2 linked regions of the Parabacteroides timonensis genome follow. The protein of the gene in region 2 interacts with the protein of the main gene of each other region in a pairwise test. Links are inferred from orthologs where the notes say so. Each region holds a gene or a part of one and is shown on either strand. Other genes may lie near its edges.

Evidence for each region.
Region 1: the proteins of BQ7394_RS03575 (region 2) and ndk interact in binary tests that used the Escherichia coli proteins (3 or more experiments, as listed by UniProt). The link is inferred for Parabacteroides timonensis from one-to-one orthologs.

What each region holds. Positions count from the first base shown.
Region 1 is NZ_LT669941.1:2,091,747-2,103,532, reverse strand. What follows is about bases 4,702-7,406. They hold ndk (nucleoside-diphosphate kinase), read right to left. Parts: upstream 6,433-7,406; coding sequence 5,971-6,432; downstream 4,702-5,970. Other genes in these bases: BQ7394_RS15970 (master DNA invertase Mpi family serine-type recombinase), read right to left, coding at 7,050-7,406; BQ7394_RS15990 (DUF4494 domain-containing protein), read right to left, coding at 5,173-5,682; BQ7394_RS15995 (YggS family pyridoxal phosphate-dependent enzyme), read right to left, coding at 4,702-5,176. Outside these bases: BQ7394_RS16015 (CoA-disulfide reductase), read right to left, coding at 71-2,527; BQ7394_RS16010 (MarR family winged helix-turn-helix transcriptional regulator), read right to left, coding at 2,593-2,958; BQ7394_RS16005 (cupin domain-containing protein), read left to right, coding at 3,129-3,455; BQ7394_RS16000 (dihydroorotate dehydrogenase-like protein), read right to left, coding at 3,508-4,485; more of BQ7394_RS15995, read right to left, coding at 4,508-4,701; more of BQ7394_RS15970, read right to left, coding at 7,407-7,652; BQ7394_RS15965 (bifunctional fucokinase/fucose-1-phosphate guanylyltransferase), read left to right, coding at 7,973-10,810; BQ7394_RS15960 (Wzz/FepE/Etk N-terminal domain-containing protein), read right to left, coding at 10,829-11,786. UniProt on the Escherichia coli protein: Major role in the synthesis of nucleoside triphosphates other than ATP. The ATP gamma phosphate is transferred to the NDP beta phosphate via a ping-pong mechanism, using a phosphorylated active-site intermediate.
Region 2 is NZ_LT669940.1:705,039-716,333, forward strand. The notes cover bases 7,724-10,610. They hold BQ7394_RS03575 (uracil-DNA glycosylase), read right to left. Parts: upstream 9,555-10,610; coding sequence 8,892-9,554; downstream 7,724-8,891. Other genes in these bases: BQ7394_RS03570 (putative LPS assembly protein LptD), read left to right, coding at 7,724-8,889; asnA (aspartate--ammonia ligase), read right to left, coding at 9,573-10,610. Outside these bases: BQ7394_RS03535 (M23 family metallopeptidase), read right to left, coding at 1-374; BQ7394_RS03540 (META domain-containing protein), read left to right, coding at 551-979; BQ7394_RS03545 (META domain-containing protein), read left to right, coding at 986-1,429; BQ7394_RS03550 (sensor histidine kinase), read right to left, coding at 1,480-3,612; BQ7394_RS03555 (exo-beta-N-acetylmuramidase NamZ family protein), read right to left, coding at 3,914-5,113; BQ7394_RS03560 (hypothetical protein), read left to right, coding at 5,270-5,452; BQ7394_RS03565 (HDIG domain-containing metalloprotein), read left to right, coding at 5,501-6,043; more of BQ7394_RS03570, read left to right, coding at 6,154-7,723. UniProt on the Escherichia coli protein: Excises uracil residues from the DNA which can arise as a result of misincorporation of dUMP residues by DNA polymerase or due to deamination of cytosine.

The sequences.
Region 1 (11,786 bases), on a different replicon or contig from region 2:
TGACCTCTTTAAAAAAAGGATGCACCCTTTCCACGAAGAGGGTGCATCCTTTTTTTGTAGCTAATCTTGGTTAGATGAATAGGTTTACATTGGCATCTTCTGCGCGTTCCAGGTAAGTGGCAACACCGCCCAGTGTAACGTTATCCATCAGTTCTTCTTCCTTGACGCCCATCACATCCATACTCATGGTGCAGGCAATCATTTCGACACCATTTTCAGCGGCCTGTGCGATCAGGCTTTCCAGGCTGTCGATATGTTTTTTCTTCATGATCAGACGCATCATCCAACTTCCGGCGCCTCCCATGTTCATCTTCGATAGCTTCAGTTTACCGCTGTGAGCAGGAAGCATCCAGCCGAACATTTTTCCGAAGATATCTTTCGATACGGCCGGTTTCTGCCTTTTCTTGATTACGTTCAATCCCCAGAAGGTAAAGAACATGGTCACTTTCTTACCGGTAGAGGCCGCTCCGTTGGCGATGACGAAGGAGGCCAGCGCTTTATCCAGGTCGTCGCTGAATACGATCAGTGTTTTATTGTCGGCCCCGTTTACCATTTTGCAGGAACTTTTGGGTTCTGCTTTTTCGATTGTGGCGTGAATGATACCTGATTTATTCTCGACACTCACCAATTGTGCCCCTGTCATGTTGCACCAGGCTCCTACGTCTTTGCCGAAACCCTGGTCGGTGGCTGTGATCAGCAAACGATCGCCTGTATTTATTTCGGCATAATGCTTTTTCAATTGCATAACCGGTCCGGGGCATTGCAAGCCGCAGGCATCGATCTGTACGGTCTTCTGTGAAGCAGGGCGAGCGGAGGTTACAGCAGACGGTTCTTCCGGTTTTGTTGTTTGTTGATTACTTTCGGTCTGTTTTAAAACCGGTTTAGCGGTCGCGATACTCCATGTTTTATAACCACCGGACAGGTTTTTTACATCTTTATAGCCATGCTGAACCAGAATGCGGTAAGCCAGGTATCCGCGCAGACCAACGGCACAGGTCACCACGATCGGTTTATCTTTAGGCAATTCCGACAGGCGGTTGCGGAGTTCGTCGACCGGTATATTGATTGCACCCGGAATAGATCCCAAAGAATATTCGTCGGCCGTGCGTACGTCTACCAGGATGGTGTCGCTATTCAGTTGGCTTATTTTACGCCAATCTATAACCTCTACCTTTTTAGTAAGAATGTTTTCTGCCACATATCCGGCCATATTTACCGGATCTTTTGCCGATGAATAGGGGGGAGCATAGGCCTGCTCAAGTTCGGTCAGGTCGTAGACTGTCCCTTTGCGTTGTATAACCTGTTCTAGCATTTCGATCCGTTTGTCCACTCCATCGAATCCGACAACCTGTGCGCCCAGCAGCTGTCCGTTATCCGGTGAGAATAATATTTTGATAGACATCGGGACTGCTCCCGGATAATAACCGGCATGTGATGCCGAATGCGTATACGACGACTGATAGGGGATACCTTCGCGTTTTAACAACTTGGCATTGGCTCCGGCAGCAGCAACTGTCAGGTCGAATACCTTTGCAATAGAGGTGCCGATAGTGCCCTTGTATGTTTCACGGTTGCCGAACACGATATTGTCGGCAACGATGCGTCCCTGTTTGTTAGCCGGCCCGGCAAGTGGGATCAGGGCTGGTTTTCCTGTTACCGGATTGAGTACTTCAACGGCGTCTCCCAAGGCGTAGATGTCCGGATTGGAAGTTTGCATGTAATCGTTTACGGCAATGCCTCCTAATGATCCCAGGGATAATCCGGCTTCTTTTGCCAACCTGGTTTCAGGACGAACTCCGATACTGAGTAATACCAGGTCGGTTGTAATCTGTTTTCCGCTACGCAGATGAACGATGATCCCTTCAGGTGTTTCTTCGAAACGAGATACACCATCTTCCAGGCGGAGGTCCACCTGTTTTTCTATTAATTGCTGATGTACAATGGCAGCCATGGAATAATCCAACGGAGCCATGACTTGGTTTGCCATCTCAACGACCGCTACCTGGATGCCTAGATGATGCAGGTTTTCTGCCATTTCCAATCCGATAAATCCACCGCCCACTACTACTGCATGGCGCGGATTATTCCGGCTGACGTATTTTTTGATTGTGTCTGTATCGGGTACATTACGTAATGTGAATATCTTATCGCTATTGATCCCTTCGATGCCGGGACGAAGCGGTTCCGCTCCGGGAGAAAGAATTAATTTGTCATAATTTTCAATGTATGTCCGGGCTGTATTGAGTTCTCTTATTTCAACAGTCTTTTCTTTCGGATGGATGGCTGTGACTTCCTGCTCGGTACGAATATCTATATTAAAACGGGCGGTAAATCCCTGCGCTGTCTGTACGAACAGTTTGTCGCGCTCAGTAATAGTTCCGCCAATGTAATAAGGTAGTCCGCAATTGGCATAAGAGACATATTTGCCTCGTTCGAACAGGATTATTTCTGCATTTTCATCGATTCTGCGTAAACGGGCTGCTACGGTAGCTCCACCGGCAACTCCTCCAACTATTAAGTATTTCATGTTGTAGATATATTATTTTTATTATACATATTTGTCAATGGAAAACATATTGATAAAAAAAGGTTTTACCCTTTTTTCATGCATTGTTGCAATTTATCGAACAGACTATCGAAACGCAATTCGGCATTCATCATCTGCTGAACTTTCTCTTTACCTTTCGGGGTAAGAGAGAAGAACATCTGCCGCTTATCTTCCTTACTGATTGCACGGTGGATGAATCCTTTGTTTTCGACGGAAGTAATAACCTTGGATACTCGTGAATTCGATAAACCGATATAATCACAAATCGTACCGGCTGATTTTGCCAGGTTGTCTTTCAGGCAGCAAAGCAGCATGGCTTCATTGATTGTGATCTCATGTACCTCCGAGAATGCTTTCTCAAATTGGTACAATGTTTTATAGATGTCCTTTATTACGCAAATTGCTTCCATCTTGTTTTCTTTAATGATGGTGCAAATATAATAATATTTCAGATATAAATAGTGTTTAGTGGAAAATATTTTATTCTTTCTATAATAAAGGCGGTTAGAACATTTGTTTTTTGGAACTTGTTCTAATAAGGAATATTGGAAAGAAATGTAAAACATTTAATTCGGATAAAATGGAAAAGTTATTTCAAAAAGGAGTTGTAGTTGATTTAAGTAGTTGGGTTGATTATTCTGAAGGCGGAGTAGTCAGCAAACAGATTGTAAAAAGTGCAGCAGGTAATATAACCTTGTTTTCTTTTGATAAAGGGGAGGGACTGAGTGAGCATACCGCTCCTTTTGATGCCCTGGTTCAAATATTGGAAGGTGAAATGGAAATAGTAGTTGATGGAAATCATTCGAAAATGAAAGCAGGGGAGTCGTTGGTACTTCCGGCGAACGTTCCGCATGCTTTAACTGCTACAGAACGATTTAAAATGCTTTTGACTATGATCAAGGGATAAAAAAATGGACAAGGCTTCTCAACCTTGTCCATTTTTATTTTATAAGATGAATTTAGTCTCTGTTTGAGAAGTATTTCATAAACTGTGAACGCTCGTACATTGCCGGATTAGGAATGTTGGCATAGTTCAGTTTACCCTGGAATTGTGACAGGCTTTGATAGTGTGCCTGGTGCATCCATTCTTCTATGCAGGTAAGTACCTGTGAAATGATTTCACCGCCATGTGTATATAATGCGCTGCACATCTGTACGGCTGAAGCTCCTGCCAACAGGCATTTGATCACGTCTTCCCAGTCATGAATACCGGTAGAAGAAGCAATGCTTATTCCGGGTACCTTTCCGGATACAATTGCGGTCCAACGGATCGTATCACTTAGGTCGGAGTGGTTGCTGAACACATTGCCGGATACTATCTGCATATTATTAATGTCGATATCCGGCTGGTAGAAACGGTTGAACATAACGATACCGTCTGCTCCGTTTACCTTTAATGTGTTGACCAGTGCCGGGATATTTCCGACATTTTTCCCGATCTTTATAATAACAGGTATTGAAATCGTTTCCTTTACTTTCCGGATGATATTGACGTAGAGGTCGCGTATCTCGTCGGGGTTGTATTCCAAACTCGTTTCAAGGAAGAATACATTCAGTTCTAGAGCGTCTGCTCCTGCCAACTCTATCTGGCGGGCAAAATCAATCCATACATCAGACTTGTAACAGTTGATGCTGGCAATGATAGGAATGGTGCACTGTTCTTTCGTCTTTTTGATCAGTTCCAGATAGTTGTTTACCTGGTTTGCTTTTACATAACCGCGGATATAGTCAGCGGCCTCCGGATAATCGGAGTCCTGCATAAGCGAATCGCTCTGCATTTCGATTTGTTCCTCAAAAAGAGATTTGAGAACAATGGCTCCGGCACCGGCTTTTTCGAATTCTTTGTTTCGCTCAGGATTATTTGTCAAACCTGAACTTCCTACAATTAAAGGATTGCGAAGTGTTAGTCCCGCGTATTGGGTTTTAATGTCAATCATGTCAGATTCAATTTTAATGTAATTAGTACTCGCGTTCGCCGAAAATACTGGTTCCAACCCGTATCATAGTGCTACCCTGACGAATGGCAATCGGATAATCGTGGCTCATTCCCATGGATAACACTGCAAAATTATCATTTCCTTTGAAATATATAGATTTTAATTCACTGAAAAGTTCATGCAAGGTGTGAAATTCCTGTTCGATGAGCGTTGTATCATCTGTATAGGTCGCCATTCCCATCAATCCGCATATCTGAATATTCCTTAGTTCGGCGAGTTGTTCGTTTTGCAGAAGTTCGCGGCATTCGTCTGGTGACAGTCCGTGTTTTGTTTCTTCCTGTGCAACGTGTATTTCCAGCAAGACACGGATAACACGGCTGTTTTTTAAAGCTTGCTTATTTACTTCCTGCAATAATTTAAGAGAATCGATGCTATGGATCGTATGGATAAAAGGTGCGATATCTTTCACTTTATTGCTTTGCAGCGGACCGATAAAATGCCATTCTATATCACCCGGTAGTACTTTTTGTTTAGCCGTCAGCTCCTGTGCCCTGCTTTCGCCGAAGACACGCTGGCCAGCATTGTAGGCTTCCTCCAATGCTGCTGCCGGATGAAACTTAGACACGGCTACCAGCGTGACGTTTGCCGGTAACGATGCCTTTAGCTGTACTATATTCTGGGAGATGCTCATGCTTCCTGTGCTTTGTCTTCAGCCTGTTTCTTCTGTTCAGCAATCAGTTCTTCTCCTGATTTAGGTGTTTTGTCGTCGCTGGCAGAGAAGGGGAAAACATCCATCAGCATGGTTTCCGTAACCGATGCGATCGTGTAATCGGCCATTGTCCCTTTCATGCCTTCTTCCAGTACGGCGATGGCTTCTTTTAATGTGCATGCCTGGGCAAGCATTTGTGCTGCTGTTTTTTTCTCAGCACCGCTTTTCTCGTCGAGCGTGATGAAATAGACCTTGATCTTGTAGAAACGGTCGCCGTTTTCGTTGAAGAATAATTCAGAGAGGCGTGCGCGTTTAATGTCTGTAACAGTAAATTCGCCGGAAATGAACGGGCGGATTTCTTCGATGATACGTGCTTCTGCTTCCGTAAAGGAGAGGGCATCGACCAGGTAAGGTTCTGTTACTTTCTTTTGCATTCCGTTCTCCAGTACTTTTTCAAAGGAGACTTTACATTCAAACCAACTGTGCATATTGTTTTCTTTTAATTTTTGTCTGTACTCATGTTTAAAATACAGTACAAATATAGGTTCAATTCGGGAATAATACAACTGCAATGAATTTCTTTATTTATTTGGAAACATTTCATGCAAAGGGCTTGTTTATATGATATAGTGTGTTTTTCATGGTATTAGATTTTTAGATTAGTAATGAGGTTGTTCATCCGGTCCGGGAGGATAGGATGAGATATCTGAAATAAGAAAGCCGGAAAAGAGAAGACTTATCAACTCCTTTCCGGCTTTTATTATATCTTTGAATCCTTAAAATTCGTCGTTTGCGTAGAGACTGGGGAAATAATTCATTTTATAGTCAAATAGTTCATCCTCATTAAAGAATCTCTTTAATTCGATCTCTGCTGTTTCGAGAGAGTCGGATGCATGTACAATATTTTCCTGTACGCTCATGCTATAATCACCGCGAATGGTTCCGGGTGCAGCATTTCTGCCATTTGTTGCTCCGGCCAAGGTACGAACTACCTGTACTGCGTCGACTCCTTTCCAACAACAAACAATGACCGGGCATACAGCCATGGCATCTTTTACTCTTTGGAAGAAGGATTTTTCTCTGAGGTGGGCATAGTGTTCGCTTAAGAGATCATCAGTCAACCAGGTCATTTTCATGCCACAGAGTATTAATCCTTTCTTTTCAAAACGGGAAATGATCTCACCGATCAAACCTCGTTGAATGGTACATGGTTTTAATATAACAAGTGTCTTTTCCATACTGTTTTCTTTTATAAGGTTCTACGAATATTCTTGATAGCACTAATAATCCCAAAGATAGTGTATTTATTCACTATTAATTAATTTATAGTATAATAATGTGTAAAAACGAGATAAAAATAACAGGTTTTCACTATTACAAATATAATTCTATACTAAAGTGGGAACTGGGCTGTTTATCCATTTTAAGTTGGTTGTCCAGCTATCTGATTATTCTGCATTTTATTTTTATAAGCTTGTGTCCATATTTTTATATTCTTTGAATTTTCGTCCTTGGGTGTATTTGTTACAATCACAGTTTTATACCCAAAAATATCTGTTTTTATCCGAAGATTGACTGTATGTTTGCCTTTGATATGTGAATCATCCAATCTGAAATATTTCTTGATTAAGTTTTAATTCTAAAGTGCTTATAATCATCATGAAATAAAGTGTAAAATATCCCTTCAGAACACAAACATTCTTAACTTTGAATTCTTTGGGACAAGTGTCTTCCACATATTTAGAACAAACAAGTTTAAATAAACAATTTAGCTTAGGTTTCATTAGCTGGGATTGCATTGTTTAACAATTTAGACAGTAACTCTCCGGTTGACAATAACTTAATATTTCTATATTTAATCCAACTCAGGATTCATTTTCATAAAGTCTCTCAGTGTTTGCCGGTTTACTCCTAACTTCTTACTTATATACAATCTGGTTTTCTTTTCCTGCAGAAGTTTGCGTATCTGGCTTTCTTTTCCAGATAACTTATACAACTCGGATTTACCACCTTTAGGACGACCAAGCTTGGTCCCTTCTTTCTTTTTTCTGGCCAATGCTTCCTTGGTTCGTTGGGAAATCAGGTTACGTTCAATTTCGGCACTTAAACTAAAAGCAAAAGCCAAAATTTTACTGTTGATGTTGTTTCCTAACTCGTAGCGTTCTTTTACCGTAAGCACGAAAATGTCTTTTTCCATACATTGATGGAGAAAGCTCATAACCTGCATAAGATTACGACCCAACCGGGATAATTCGGTTGTGACCAAAACATCCCCTTTACGGATTTGTTTAATTAATCTACCAAGTTGCCGTTCTGCAACATCAGTTGTACCACTGATTGTTTCTTCTACCCAACGATCAATACGCATGTTCTTTACTTTTGCGAATTTTTCGATCTCGAATCGCTGATTTTCAGTACTTTGTTTGTCTGTACTGACTCTTACATAACCGTATATCATACAATCTGAAAATTAAATGAATAACTAAAGATACGTCAGAAAACTAAATGGTAAGGGGTGATTAGTAAAAACCAACGTTTTTTATCGTCAACTGGATATGTAAGTTGTTTTTCCCTGCAAATATGAATATAATAATTTAAATCAATAGTATCCTGAATTGTGAAATTAAATTAAAATTCAATGTCGGCACATCCAAAACAGGATCGAAAAATAATATCTGGATTGTTTTATTGTGCTATTGAGTAGGAAAAATTACTTTTGTATTAAAGAATAGATTATTAAACAGAAGCGATTTTCATCGTTTCCATGTAATTATAAGTATGAAAAAGTTGTTATCGCTCCCTCCCAATTTGGTGAGTAGTTTTCATGAAATCGCGAAAGTCGGCAGGAATGAATGGTTTTGCACATCCGATCCGGTTGGTGACCGTTTAGGATCCGGGGGAGGTACTACCTGGCTGGTGGAAGCTTGCCGGCAAAATGAAGCTCCGGAAACACCGGTAAAGGAATGGTTGGGTAGGGAAAAAAGAATATTATTGCATGCCGGAGGGCAGAGCCGGCGTTTACCGGGGTATGCTCCTTCCGGAAAAATATTGACACCGATTCCTGTTTTCCGGTGGGCGAGGGGACAGAAGTTATCGCAAAATCTATTGTCTTTACAGCTTCCTCTCTATGAGGAGATTATGGAGAAAGCCCCTGAATCGCTCCATACACTGATTGCCAGTGGGGATGTATATATACGAAATAGTCAACCGTTGCAAGATATTCCGGATGTGGATGTCGTTTGTTACGGGCTGTGGGTCGATCCGGCCCTGGCAACCAATCATGGCGTGTTCGTGTCGAACAGGCAGACACCCGATAAGCTTGACTTTATGCTTCAGAAACCATCTCTGGCCGATCTGGGGCAGTTGGCCCAGGCCCATCTTTTTCTGATGGATATAGGCGTGTGGTTACTAAGTGATCGGGCTATGGAGTTGCTGATGAAACACTCGTATACAGCCGATGGAAAGACAATGAAGTCGTACGACCTCTATTCCGAATTCGGACTGGCTTTGGGTGAACACCCCCGTATTCCTGATGATGAGTTGAACCAGTTGAGTGTGGCTATCCTTCCTTTGGAGGGAGGGGAGTTTTATCATTATGGGACGAGCCGCGAACTGATCTCTTCGACGCTGACCGTGCAGAATCTGGTCCGCGACCAGCGGGCTATCATGCACCGGAAGGTTAAACCTCATCCTGCCATGTTTGTGCAGAATGCATCGATTAATATTACCCTGACTGCCGCGAACTCGGAGTTATGGATTGAGAACAGCTATATAGGTAAGCACTGGAAGCTGGATAACCGACATATTATAACCGGAGTTCCTGAAAATGATTGGGTGTTAGATATCCCGTCCGGTGTTTGTCTTGATGTTGTACCTGTCGGAGAACAGGACTGGGTGGCCCGTCCGTATGGATTCAATGATCCGTTTAAAGGAGCATCGACTGATGAGAAAACTGTTTTTATGGGATATCCTGTCGCTAAGTGGGCAGAGGAAAGAGGCATCCTATTGGAGGCTTTCGCTGACTTACAGAATGCTGCATTATTCCCAGTTTGTAAGAATATAGAAGAATTGGGTTTGGTTATGCGGTGGATGGTTTCTGAACCGGAACTGCAAAGTGGCAGGGATATATGGAAGTCGTCAGAGAAAATGTCAGCGAATGAATTATCCGATCGTGCCAACCTGAGCAGACTCTTTGTCCAGCGTGAGAAATTCCGTTATGCCAATTGGCCTATGTTGGCAGCCAATCACGAGAAAAGCGTATTCTACCAATTGGACCTGGCAGATGCTGCTCGCGAATTTTCAGGGGGGAATCTGGATTTACCGGATGTACTTCATTCTGAAACACCTTTGATGAAACAGATACATAACCGGATGTTTCGGGCTCGTGTATTACAATTGGAAGGGAAACCGTATGAGGGAGAGCAACAGGAAGCCTTTTCTTTATTACGGGAAGGGTTGATCGGCTCTGTATCCGGAGAAAAGCAATCTCCTTATCTGAATGTATATCGTGACCAAATTGTGTGGGGGCGAAGTCCGGTCCGTATCGACCTGGCTGGTGGATGGACTGATACTCCTCCTTATTGCATGTACGCCGGAGGGAATGTGGTCAATGTAGCCATCGAGTTGAACGGTCAACCACCTTTGCAGGTATATGTAAAGCCTTCGAAAGAATATAAGATCATCTTGCGTTCTATCGACCTGGGGGCGATGGAAGTTGTTTCTACCTGGGATGAATTGCGTGATTATAAAAAGATCGGTTCTCCTTTCTCTATCCCAAAAGCGGCTTTGTCTCTAGCCGGCTTTATCCCTGAATTTTCTGCAACGCATCACTCTTCACTGAAAGATCAGTTGAAAAGTTTTGGTTGTGGACTGGAAGTTACTTTACTGGCGGCTATTCCGGCTGGATCGGGACTCGGGACCAGTTCCATTTTGGCAGCAACCGTGCTTGGAGCAATATCCGATTTTTGTGGTCTGGCGTGGGATAAAAGTAAGATAGGATATCGTACCTTGATTTTAGAGCAACTGCTTACAACAGGCGGGGGCTGGCAGGATCAGTATGGCGGGGTATTACATGGTCTGAAACTGTTACAGACAGGAGAAGGCTTCAATCAGAATCCTTCCGTGCGCTGGTTACCGGAATATTTGTTTACCGACCCGCAATATCAGGCTTGTCATTTGTTATATTATACAGGAATAACCCGTACGGCCAAGAATATCCTGGCAGAGATTGTACAAGGTATGTTCCTGAATAGTACCACGCATCTTCGTCTGCTTTCAGAAATGAAAACGCATGCTCTGGATATGTTCGATGCTATTCAATGCGGTAATTTTGAAATGTACGGTAAACTTATCGCAAAGACCTGGGAACAGAAGAAGGCACTCGATTCCGGAACGAATCCTCCTGCGGTAGAAGAACTGATCGCGCAGATAAAAGAGTATGCCTTAGGTTATAAACTACCTGGAGCAGGAGGTGGCGGCTATTTGTATATCGTAGCAAAAGACCCGGAAGCTGCTTTGCTGATACGTAAACAGTTGACGGCTTCTCCGCGTAATCCGAATGCCCGTTTTGTAGAAATGGGGCTTTCGGATAAAGGATTGCAGATCAGCCGGTCCTGACAGGAAGAGACAGAGTTGTTAGAATAATTGTTTATCCTTGATTAATAGGTAACCGGCCATTCCCGTCAGCGTAATAAACAGGAAACCGATAAGTATCAGTACCTTTTTAGGTGCTGATGCTTTTAGCGGGACAGTAGCCGGCTCTATGATCGTATAGATCGGTGTTTGTTCCTGTACCCGCAGTTTATCCTGTTCCAACTTTTGTGCCAGTGTATTATAGACATTGAATGTCAGCGTCATTTCATTGCGCAATCTTTCCTGTTCTGTCCGGTAACTGGCTGAAATGATATTCTTATTACTATCCTCGAAAGTAGCATAAGCCTTTTGTGCCTTATAATAGGCGGCCTGGGCCTCCTTCAGTACTTTATCGGTGAATTCAAGATCCTGTTTGGCCTTTTGTGTCCGATAGTTGGTAATGTAAGTTTGTAATTTACTTACTACACTTTCTGTTATCTGCGCTGAAATAACCGGGTCTTGCATCTCGACGGATACGGTTACCACCTGTGTCTTTTTATCGACAAAGACGGATATTCTGCTTTGCAATTCCTTAATAATATTCTCCTGCTCTTTGGTCAGGAAGAAAGGGTCGACTTTATCTGATTTCTCTTCTTGGTCTCCGAAAAGTCCGATTAAGTATGATAACCCTTTTAGTGGCGCTTTCAGGATATAACTCCACCACGCATCCCGCTGATGTTCGGCCAGATAATCGAATACGGAGACCGACAATGTCTTTTTCTTATTGGTTACCTGTTCCGGAAATAGTTCCAGTAGGAAAGGTGTACTGTGAACCACGTCCGGATACAATTCCGGTGAGATTGCATCCGGGCTGGTTGTACTATTCAAATCTATCCCTGCTATGGCAGCTAATCCGCCCAGGTTTCCCATCTTATTAGCCGGATTGTTTGTTTCAGGCATAAGTTTGATGGTCGTTGTATATTCTTTGGGGATACTGAAAGCTATGATAAGTCCGGCCAGT
Region 2 (11,295 bases):
TAATCTGTCCGCGACTTGGCGAAAGCGATGTAACGGATCTGTGCCGTACTGTCCTGCATTGTGAATGTGTAGTAGTGCATACCCGCTTGTAGTTTGGTCGGGTCGAGCACTTCAACAGACGACCGGCTGATACTGTCTGCCATCAAAGCAGAAAAGCCCAAGCTGGAAAAAATAGAAGCCGGGTTGTCGCCGTTCTTCATCTTATAATCTTTCACGTCCAGTGTATCTATACATACGCCATATTGATAGACGCGTTGCTGGCTGTCGATCCATTCGCTGTCGACTTCTTCTTCGGTTTGTTCGGGCGTGTTTTTACAGGAGAGACCTAGTATGAATAATAAGATCAAAATAGGTGCAATGTTGAATCCCTTCATTATATCCTCTTTTATTGTTTATCCATCGAGCTGCAAACTTACGGAAAATATAAAGTGGTACATTCGCATGATTTGTATCCATTTGTTAATGTTGACTAAATAGCTTACTTTTGCGGAACAATTTAGGCGTATTTGACGTCTTATTTCTGTAAGTGATATAACAAATAGTATAGATTATGAAAAGAGTAATTTTTTATGTATTAATGCTTCCGATGGTATTGGGAATGATGATTTCTTGTTCTGAAGCCAAAACAGATGCTAAGAAACTGGAAGGTAAATGGAATGTAATTGAAGTAAAAGGCGAAAAGATCTTGAAAGAAGGATTACCTCCATATATGGAATTCGATATGGCACAGAATAAGTTGCACGGTAATGCCGGTTGCAATATGTTCAATACCACTGTTACATTGGATGCCAATGATGTTTCAGCGATCACGATCGCTCCGGGAGCAGCTACAATGATGGCTTGTCCGGATATGGCGACGGAAGATGCTATCATGCAGGCTATGGTTAATGTGAATGCAGTAAAAGCCGGTAGTTCGGAGAATGAAATGACGCTGGTTGATAAAGATGGTAACGTGTTATTAGTCCTGTCTAAAAACTAATCAGAGATGAAGAAGTATTTATTTCTCTGTCTGGCTGTGGTAGGTATTGCCGTATTTGCTTCCTGTAAATCTCAGAAAGCCGTTGTGGCCTCCTTTTCTGATCTCGACGGTGAATGGAGTGTCGTAGAACTGAACGGGAAGAAACTGGACCCCGCAGACAGCAAACAATTGATTGTGATCGATGTTGCCCGTAAACATCTGTCTGGTAACGCCGGCTGTAACCGTATGAACGGTAACATCGAGTATACGGATGCACAGAAAAACATCATCAAGTTTCCGCAGGTTGCTACCACCCGTATGGCTTGTCCTGACATGAAGGGTGAGCAGGAATTTCTGGAAGCATTGAATAAGGTGGTTCGTTTCCAAGCTGAAGGAGAAACAAAACCAGTGAATATAATAGCCCTCTATGGAACAGATAATGGGAAGTTGATGGTTATTCAAAAGAAATAAGGTAATGTTGTAAAGCGCTTGGGGCGGTTCTGTAATGGGGCCGCCTTTTTTTATATCTGTTTAGCGGGCATCTTTAGGGTGAAGCGACTGCCTTTGCCTTCCATGGAGCTGACCAGGACATCTCCTTTCAGCCGTTCGGCTATGGTCTTGCAGATGGAGAGTCCGAGACCGGTACCTTGCGCAAATTCATCCTGCTTGTAGAATCGCTCGAATACTTTATCGAGAGCACTTTTCGACATACCGATACCTGTATCTTCCACGTAGATATATACCAGCTTCTCATTCTGGTTATAATTGTATCCCAATTTGATGTATCCGTTCTTCGTGAATTTGACAGCATTGTTGATAAAGTTAGTGATCACCTGGGTAAGCCGGAAACGGTCTGCATATACCTCTACGAAAACTTCCGGAACGTCTTTTATAAACTGTATGTGGGCAGGGATCAGCAGATGATGTGTCTGGTAGATCTCTTCTATCAGGTCATTCAGTTTGAATGTCTCGAAAGTGAAACTCATACGACCCGACTCGATGCGTGATAGTTCCAGGATGTCGTTGATCAGTTTCAATAATAGATTACTGTTTTTGTTGATCGTGTCTTTGAATAATTCTTTTTCTTCTTCCCCCAGATCCGTATCTTCCTGTAAAAGGTTCGAAAAGCCGACAATGGCATTCAAGGGAGTTCGTATTTCATGGCTCATATTAGCAAGGAAAGCCGATTTCATCTTATTGGCCTCTTCCGCTTTCTCCTGCAGGATGATGAGTTTTTGTTCCTTCTCCTTGAAAGACTGTATGTTCAGGCAAAGACCTATCACTGTTTGATCGGGTTCAGATTTATCTTCTCCGTGATTATAACGTAATTCCCACCAGCTATATCCTTTCCCACTGAAGTTAAAACGACATTGGATAGTCGTTTCTTCCCATATCCCGGAGTTTATATCCCGGATATGACTACTCAGATGTTCCTGGTCGTCCGGATGTGTTAAGGATAATAATTCGTCAAGCGGCATTTTACGCGGTATAATCTGATTGGCGGTAAAGAAATCGTTTTCAAAAATGAAGACTCCGTTTTCCAGTCGCCAGGCATAGGTATTTCCTCCCTCCATGGCAAGCCGCAGGAAACGTCTTTCTTTTATCAGGTTTGTTTGTATTTGCCGTTTGCGTTTGTATTCGTTTCTATATAAGTAGAATAGTTGGGTAATGACATAAATAACGAGTACCAGGAAGAAGATACCTCCTATTATCATCGTTTTGTGATAACGTTCATAGAACGGCTGGTTATAAATGACACTGCCGGCCGGTAGTTCATTCATTTTTATATCGAAACGCTGCATCTCGTCCCAGTCGAAGGCATAGACTTTCGGACTCTCTGCCAGAGGAAAGTCTGAAGGTTTCTTCCCGTTGATAATTGCTGCAGCTCTTTCCGATACGATATCGGTTTGTATTTCCAGCGTGGTGAAATAACCGCCTGTAATTCCTTTACCATCATTAAAACCGTTGTTGATAACGGTAAAATTGGGGACATTAGCCAGACGTCCGATCGTTAAGACATCGAAGTCGAGTATGATTTGCAGGCAAGCGGTGTATGGCTTGCTCTGGAAGATTGCCAATAGTCCTTTTGCCGAGAGAAAAGCCGTTTCCGTGGTGTACAGGATCGACTTACCCGGTTCGCCGGGACAGATATCTTCAGGATATTCATTTTTCTTTTGATGGAATAAACCGATCCGTATGGTTCTGCCCGTACCTCTCACTTCCTCCTGAATAGTCCTGAAAGACTCCCTTCCCATAAATCGGGCATGTTTGAAGAAAAGTATATTGGAGGGACCGTATAGTTTTTCTATGAGTTCGATTGTGGTGATGTAATCCGGTTTATCCCAGAATCCGCAGAAGTTTGGGTGTTGATCCAATAAAGGGAAATTGGGAAAATTTACTCCCGAAAAGATCACAGGCTTTGTTTTTCCGAAAGGATGGTTACATGCCATCAATGTATAGGTGGCCTGGTCGTCATTTACTAAGATGATATCCGGGTTCCATTGTCGGATCGAGTCGAGGTATTCGTACATCTTCGCATTTTCTTCTGCTTCGTTATAGCGTTCGCTATCCAGGTAGAATGTACGGACATCGGTATTGATATTCTTTTTTTCCAGCTTTTCAGAGATCAAATTGCTGAATTTAGAGTAGGCCACAAGGTCTTCTGTATAGGAGTGTATTACCAATATCTTGTATAAAGGCTCATTTGTATGTGCTTTTAATACTCCTGTCTCTTTCACCGGAATGAATAAAAGAAGGAAAAACAGTATTTGTAAAAAACTTTTCAAGAAATATATCCCGTTAAATTGCTCTGCCCTTTTCTATTAGTTTGCTTATATAATGCACAGTGTTATACACGGGCAACCGTACCGACGTATAACACTGTGTATTTTATTTCCGTAATTGCACGCAAAGATAATTAAAAGGTGAACAAAATCAACGGTTCTTAGGAAATAGTTATTTTTTTACGGGATAATCCGGATAAAGCAGGTATTTCTTTCTCATCTGTTTATAACTGTCCAGTTCCGGTTTCCAGCTTTCCCGTATTTCCTCTTCCGATAATCCTCTCACGATTTGATATCTGAGTTCTTTTGTACCCGCTAGTAAATCGAACCAATGAGGGCGTGAGAAGAAGAAAGCCTGGTCTTTTCCGGCCTTATTATAGAAATCGAGGAAGAAGTGTAAGCTCAGGCCACCTTCAAAAGGATATTCTCGAAGATCTATACCGTAGCACTCTTTGTCTTTTTGCAAGGGATTGGTATCGAACCCGGGAAGCGACACCGGAGTAAAAGAGAAATCCCCGTACTTCCTGTCCGGAAAACCGATTACCTGGAATGGGTAATAAGTACCACGTCCGATGCTGATATTTGTAGCTTCGAAGAAACAAAGCGAGGGATAGAGGCGGATCGACTGGTCGTTAGGCAGGTTGGGAGAGGGCTTGACCGGTAACCAGTAAGGATCTCCATGCCGCCAGTTCTCCATCTTGACAATATGCAACTTGCAACTGTCGGGTGAACTTTTCAGCCATCCTTCGCTGTTTATCATCCAGGCCAGTTCGCCAATCGTCAGGCCGTGTAATATAGGAAGAGGATCTACACCGACAAATGACTCGAATCCTTTTTTACGGATCGGTCCGTCTACGAAATCATTCGGGTTGGGGCGGTCGAGCACGATAAACTCTACTCCGTTTTCGGCACAAGCTTCCATCACATAATGCATCGTGCTTATGTAAGTATAAAAGCGGACTCCTACATCCTGTATATCGAATACGATTACATCCAGTCCTTGCAACTGTTCGGCTGTCGGCTTTTTATTTTTTCCATAGATAGATATAATAGGGATACCGGTCTTCAGGTCGCGGCTGTCTTTAATATCGGCTCCGGCATCTGCGGTTCCTCTGAAACCATGTTCGGGAGCAAATACTTTTTTTACCTGGATACCTTGCTCCAGTAAGGCGTCCAACAGATGCTTCTGCTGTTTCTCGAGGATAGATGTTTGGTTAACAACCAGTCCGACTTGTTTATCCTGTAACAGGCGGGTTACCACATCTATTCGTTCGGCTCCGAGTACGAGGGGAGCCTGAGGGGTAATCGCTTGAATTCTAGGTAAAAATAGTATACCAAGAAGCCAAAGCGTAAGTCTGAAAACTGTTTTCATAATATGTTTCCTAATGTATCTTGGTTACAAAAGTAGCAAATGTTCGTTGCATAAAAGCTATAGAGCGGATTAAAAGTGTTTATATTTAACATGTTTCCCATGAACTATCCGCTTCTTCATCCTGTTGAAATATCGTAAACATAAATGAATAATTATATGGCAACGAAATTACCAAGAATCAAAGAAAAAGCGAAAACAGAAGCTTTAGTACTGGATCGTAAAGAAGGACGTTATCCGGTGCAGCAGGTAGCAACCCAAGGAAAAGTGACTAAAAAGGAGGTGAAAGAGGCCGTGCGTGAGATAAATCCTGATGAAGACAGTCTGGGCTGCCGCGGTTGATTTTAAAATATGTGTATCTTTGCGGTCTGAATATAAAGCATAGATAAAATGAATCCTCTTGATATTATTTCAAAGTATTATCCGGCAGAATCGGATGCCTGGCATATTTTAGTAACACACAGTCGTAGTGTAGCCGACAAAGCGTTAAGCATTGCCCGCTTGCACCCGGAAATGGATCTCGATCTTCCGTTTATAGAAGAAGCTGCTATGCTTCATGATATCGGCATATTTCAGTGTAACGCACCGGAGATCGATTGCCATGGTTCGGCAGAATATATTTGTCATGGTTATTTAGGTGCCGACCTGATGCGGCAAGAAGGCTTCCCGCGTCATGCTCTGGTATGCGAACGGCATACAGGAACCGGTATCACCCTGGAAATGATAGAAGAGAGACACCTTCCGTTGCCTCACCGGGTCATGGTGCCGGTTTCGTTGGAAGAGCAATTGATTTGCTTTGCCGACAAATTTTATAGTAAGACGAAGTTAGATAAAGAGAAGCCGGTCGAGAAAGTAAAACAAGGTCTTGTAAAGTATGGCGAGGAGACCGTTATACGTTTTGATAACTGGTGTAAACTCTTTTTAGGGGAATAAAAGCAGAAGGGCTCATTAATTTGTTATACATTTGCATGCTGTAACAATTCAGTTGATAGTTCTTTCGCTTTTATGTGTCAACTATCATCTGTCATCTGTCAACTTAATTAATGAAATACAGAGGCTTAATTATCCTATTATATTTCCTCGCCGGGGCTTTGATGATGTATTCGCAGGAGCTGGTTGCCCCGACGGATACTGTGTTGGCTGTTGTTGGGGATACCATAGTCCCTGTTGCGACCGACAGTACAGTCTTAGCTTCTGATACTGTTCCCAAGAAGCAGACCGGCCTGGATGCTCCTGTGGCTTACCAGGCTAAAGACTCTATCGTAATGACTGCAGGTAACTGGGCTTATCTGTACGGTGAAGGCGATGTTAAGTACCAGCAAATCGGACTACAGGCGGAAGTGATCGAGATGAATATGGACAGCAGTCTGGTATTCGCGAAGTTCGGCCTCGATTCGATCGGTGACGAGTTCGGTTATCCTTTATTCAAGGATGGCGATCAGGAGTATGAATCGAAGACGATGCGTTATAACTTTACGACCCGGAAGGGATATATCACCGATGTGATTACCCAGCAAGGGGAAGGGTATGTAACTGCCGGGCGTACAAAGAAGATGGACGACGATGTATTGAACATGGTAGGCGGTAAATATACGACCTGCGATGAACACGATCATCCTCACTTCTATATTCAGATGACCAAAGCCAAGGTCCGGCCTAAAAAGAATATCGTTACAGGCCCTGTTTATATGGTTATTGAAGATGTACCGCTATATCCGATCGGATTGCCTTTTTGTTTCTTCCCTTTCTCGAGTACCTATTCATCCGGTGTGATTATGCCGACGTATACCGACGACTCCAATCGTGGGTTCGGTTTACGTGACGGGGGATATTACTTTGCCTTAAGCGATTATATCGATCTGGCTGTTACCGGTGAGATATATACCAAAGGTTCATGGGGGCTTCAGGCGCAATCCTCTTATAGGAAACGATACCTGTTCTCCGGTAATTTCAATGCCGCTTACCAGGTAACGAAGTTTGGTGATAAAGGGCTTCCCGACTATAGTTTGAATAAAGACTTCCGGTTGAACTGGACACACTCGCAAGACCCGAAAGCAAATCCGTACCGTACTTTCTCTGCCAGTGTGAACTTCTCGACCAGTAGTTTCGACCGTAATAAAGCGAACGGTTTCTTAAATACGAATAACTCGGACGCTATCTCGAATACAAAAGGTTCGAGTATCAATATAACACAACGTTTTCCGAATAACCCGCTTTCTCTTTCCGCTACAATGAATGTCAACCAGTCATCCAGGGACTCGTCTATCGCTGTCACCTTGCCTAACCTGACAATCACATTGAGCCGTATCTTCCCGTTCAAACGTAAGAACCCTATCGGAAAAGAACGTTGGTATGAAAAGATTTCGATGAGTTATTCCGGCTATTTCAAGAATAGTATCACAACAAAGGAAAACTTATTATTCAAGTCAAATCTTATCAAGGACTGGAAGAACTCGATGGAACATAGTATTCCGGTCAGTGCCACGTTTACGGCATTTAAATATATCAACATTTCTCCTTCATTTAATTATAAGGAAAGCTGGTATACAAGTAAGATTACGAAACAGTTCGACCCGAAATTGAACAGCCTGGTAAACCGTGATACAACCTATGGATTTTACCGTATCTACAATTATAACGCATCTGTATCTGCTTCGACTACCTTATATGGTTTCTATAAACCGCTTCCTTTCCTGGGAGATAAGGTGCAGATGATCCGTCACCGCTTTGAGCCGTCTGTCAGCATTAGTGCAGCTCCCGACTTTGGGGGAAGTCTTTTCGGTTTCTACGATCATTACCAGTATATCGATGCTAACGGCGATCCGATCGATTATGTTTATTCTCCTTTCGCGCATAACGGTTCTATCCCTAATGGAAAGCAGGGGAGCTTGAACTTTACGTTGGATAACAATGTCGAAATGAAAATCAAATCCGATCGTGACACTACCGGCTTCCGTAAGATCAGCCTGATCGATAAGTTATCGTTGGGAATGAGTTATAATATGGCTGCCGACTCCTTCAAATGGAGTGACCTGTCTGTCGGTTTACGTCTTAAGTTCTCGAAAAGCTATACCTTAAATCTGAACGGAACTTTTGATACCTATACTTACAAAGCGGACAGCAAGGGTAACCCTGTCAGGGTAGATATTCCACGTTGGAAAGCAGGAAAAGGTATCGGCCGTTTGCGTAATACCGGAACCAGCTTCGCTTATACCTTTAATAACGATACCTTTAAGAAATGGTTCGGAGGTGGAACCGACAGCAACATACCTGAAGATAATATCGGCGATGGCGAACTCGAAGACCTGACTGCCGAGAATCCCGATGATGCCAATCCACCGGAAGAGAAGGAGGGTGGTCGTCTGCGTGGAAAGAAGAAAGATACCGGCGAGTATGATTCGGATGGTTATCTGATCACTAAGATCCCATGGAGTTTATCATTCAATTACAGTATGCAGTTGCGTTACGGAGACTTCGATCCCAACAAGTTGGAGTATAAATACAAACTGACGCATGCATTGAGTTTTAACGGAAATATCCAGCCGACCAAGAACTGGAGTTTTAACTTCAATGCCACTTACGACTTCGACAATAACAAGATTTCGTTCATGACTTGTAATGTCACCCGTAATCTGCACTGTTTCCAGATGTCAGCAAGTTTTGTACCGGTAGGGCCGTATAAATCGTACACCTTCTCTATCGCTGTAAGTTCTTCCTTGTTGAAAGACCTGAAGTATAACCAGAGCAGTAATGTGCGTGAAGGGCAAAGCTGGTATTAATGTTACCATTCAATAGGTGTCTGACCTGTCGCTATCAGGTAATCGTTCGCCTTGCTGAAATGCTTGTTCCCGAAGAAGCCGCGATAAGCCGAAAGGGGTGAAGGGTGTGCTGACTTCAATATCATATTACGTGAAGCATCGATGAATGCACCTTTCCGTTGTGCGTATGATCCCCAGAGGATATAAACGATATGGCTACGTTCTTCAGCCAGTTTGTGAATGACAGCGTCGGTAAATGCCTCCCATCCTCTGTTCTGGTGTGAACCGGCCTGATGTGCACGAACCGTCAGTGTTGCGTTCAGTAATAACACGCCTTGGTCAGCCCAGCGCAACAGATTACCGCTGTTGGGCATCGGTTTACCAAGGTCGCTTTCTATTTCTTTGAATATATTGATCAGAGAAGGAGGGAAAGGCGTTCCGTCCTGCACCGAAAAACAAAGCCCATGCGCTTGTCCCGGCTCGTGATAAGGGTCCTGTCCCAGTATGACCACTTTTACCTTTTCAAACGGGCAATGTTCAAAAGCATTAAAGATATAAGGTCCGGGAGGATATACGGCTCCCTGACGGTATTCCTGTTTTACAAAGTTGATCAGCTCATTAAAATAACTTTTCTCAAATTCAGGAGCTAACCGTTCTTTCCAGCTTTTTTCGATCTTTACATCCATATTTATATCAATTGTCAACTAAATTAAGTGCATTCCTGCTGCACGGGCTTCCTGACGCATCTCTTCCGGCCAGATACTTGCTTGTATCTCTCCGATATGGGCTTTGCGCAGATAGAACATACACAAACGACTTTGTCCGATACCACCACCGATGCTTTGGGGCAGTTCGCCGCTCAGTAGACGTTTGTGGAAGTATAGTTCTCTCTTTTCTTCGGCATTAGAGATCTTAAGTTGACGTTCCAAAGCTTCTTTATCCACACGGATACCCATAGACGATAATTCAAGCGAGCGGTTCAATACATCGTCCCAAACCAGCAAATCGCCATTCAGTCCGGTCTGGCCGTTTTCAGCCACAGTCGACCAGTCGTCGTAGTCCGGGGCACGTCCGTCATGCTTCTCTCCGTTGCTCAGTTTACATCCGATACCGATAATAAATACGGCTCCGTATTCCTTGCAAATAGCGTCTTCCCGTTCTTTCGGTGTAAAGGTAGGATATTTTTGCAATAAATCCTCGGAATGAATGAAATGAATCTGCTGCGGAAGTGCCGGTCGGATGTTCGGGAACATTTCGTAAACCAGATATTCGGTGCGAACCATAGCGGCATAAATACGCCGTACGATCTCTTTTAGATATTCGATATTGCGTTCACTGGGGCTCATAACCCGTTCCCAGTCCCACTGGTCTACATACAGTGAATGGAGATTACCCAGTTCTTCATCCGAACGGATAGCATTCATATCGGTATAGATTCCGTAGCCTTCTTCAATATTATAGTCGGCCAGGGTAAGACGTTTCCACTTGGCCAGTGAATGTACGATTTCGGCTTTTGAGTCGTTCAAGTCCTTGATCGGAAAGGTCACGGCACGTTCCGTCCCGTTTAGGTCATCGTTGATACCCATCCCTTTAAGAACGAATAAAGGTGCCGTAACACGGCGTAGCCGTAGTTCGGAAGATAAATTTTGCTGGAAAAAGTCTTTGATTTTCTTAATCCCCATTTCTGTCTGAGATAAGTTAAGCAAAGCTTTATATCCTGCAGGTTTAATTAAATAGCTCATATACTTGTTGTGCTTTGTGTTTGTAAAATATGCGTGGCAAAGATAATGATTAATGGTAAAATAGCAATGCGAAAGCCGTTTTTATTTGCAAAATGGCAGGATATATGGCAATGATGATTGCAAAATATCAAAACATGTGTTGTATAACAGAAAAAGAAAGATTGTAAAAACTCTTAGCCGCTACATTTGCTTTCCTGCGATATTATATTTACTTTTGCACCGTCTTTGGCCTGGTAGCTTAGTGAATAGAGCGTCAGATTCCGGTTCTGAAGGTCGAGGGTTTGAATCCCTCCCGGGTCACAGTTTACGATAGTAGACATTGGCGACACCTCTTATAGGGGTGTCGCTTTTTGTTTTTTAGAGTCTACTAATTTTCATCTTGCCCACCCAATCTCTGGAATATAGTTTTGAAGTAGCAAAGATCAGATATAATCTTTATGATACTGGCTGCATCGTTAGGCTCTCCATTTTCTCCATATATAGCGAGAAGATATATTACTTTATCAAAAGTTTCCAATTGATAATTCAATATGTCCGGATTCTCTTGACATGTTTTGATGCTCTTAATTAATAATGGTGTTAGTTTAATTCCTTCGACAATCATAATGGAGCTCCTTTCTGTTTGAGGATTGTTATTCCGCTTTGCGGACTTGATGCGGTTAATGAATTTGATTTCATTCGATGG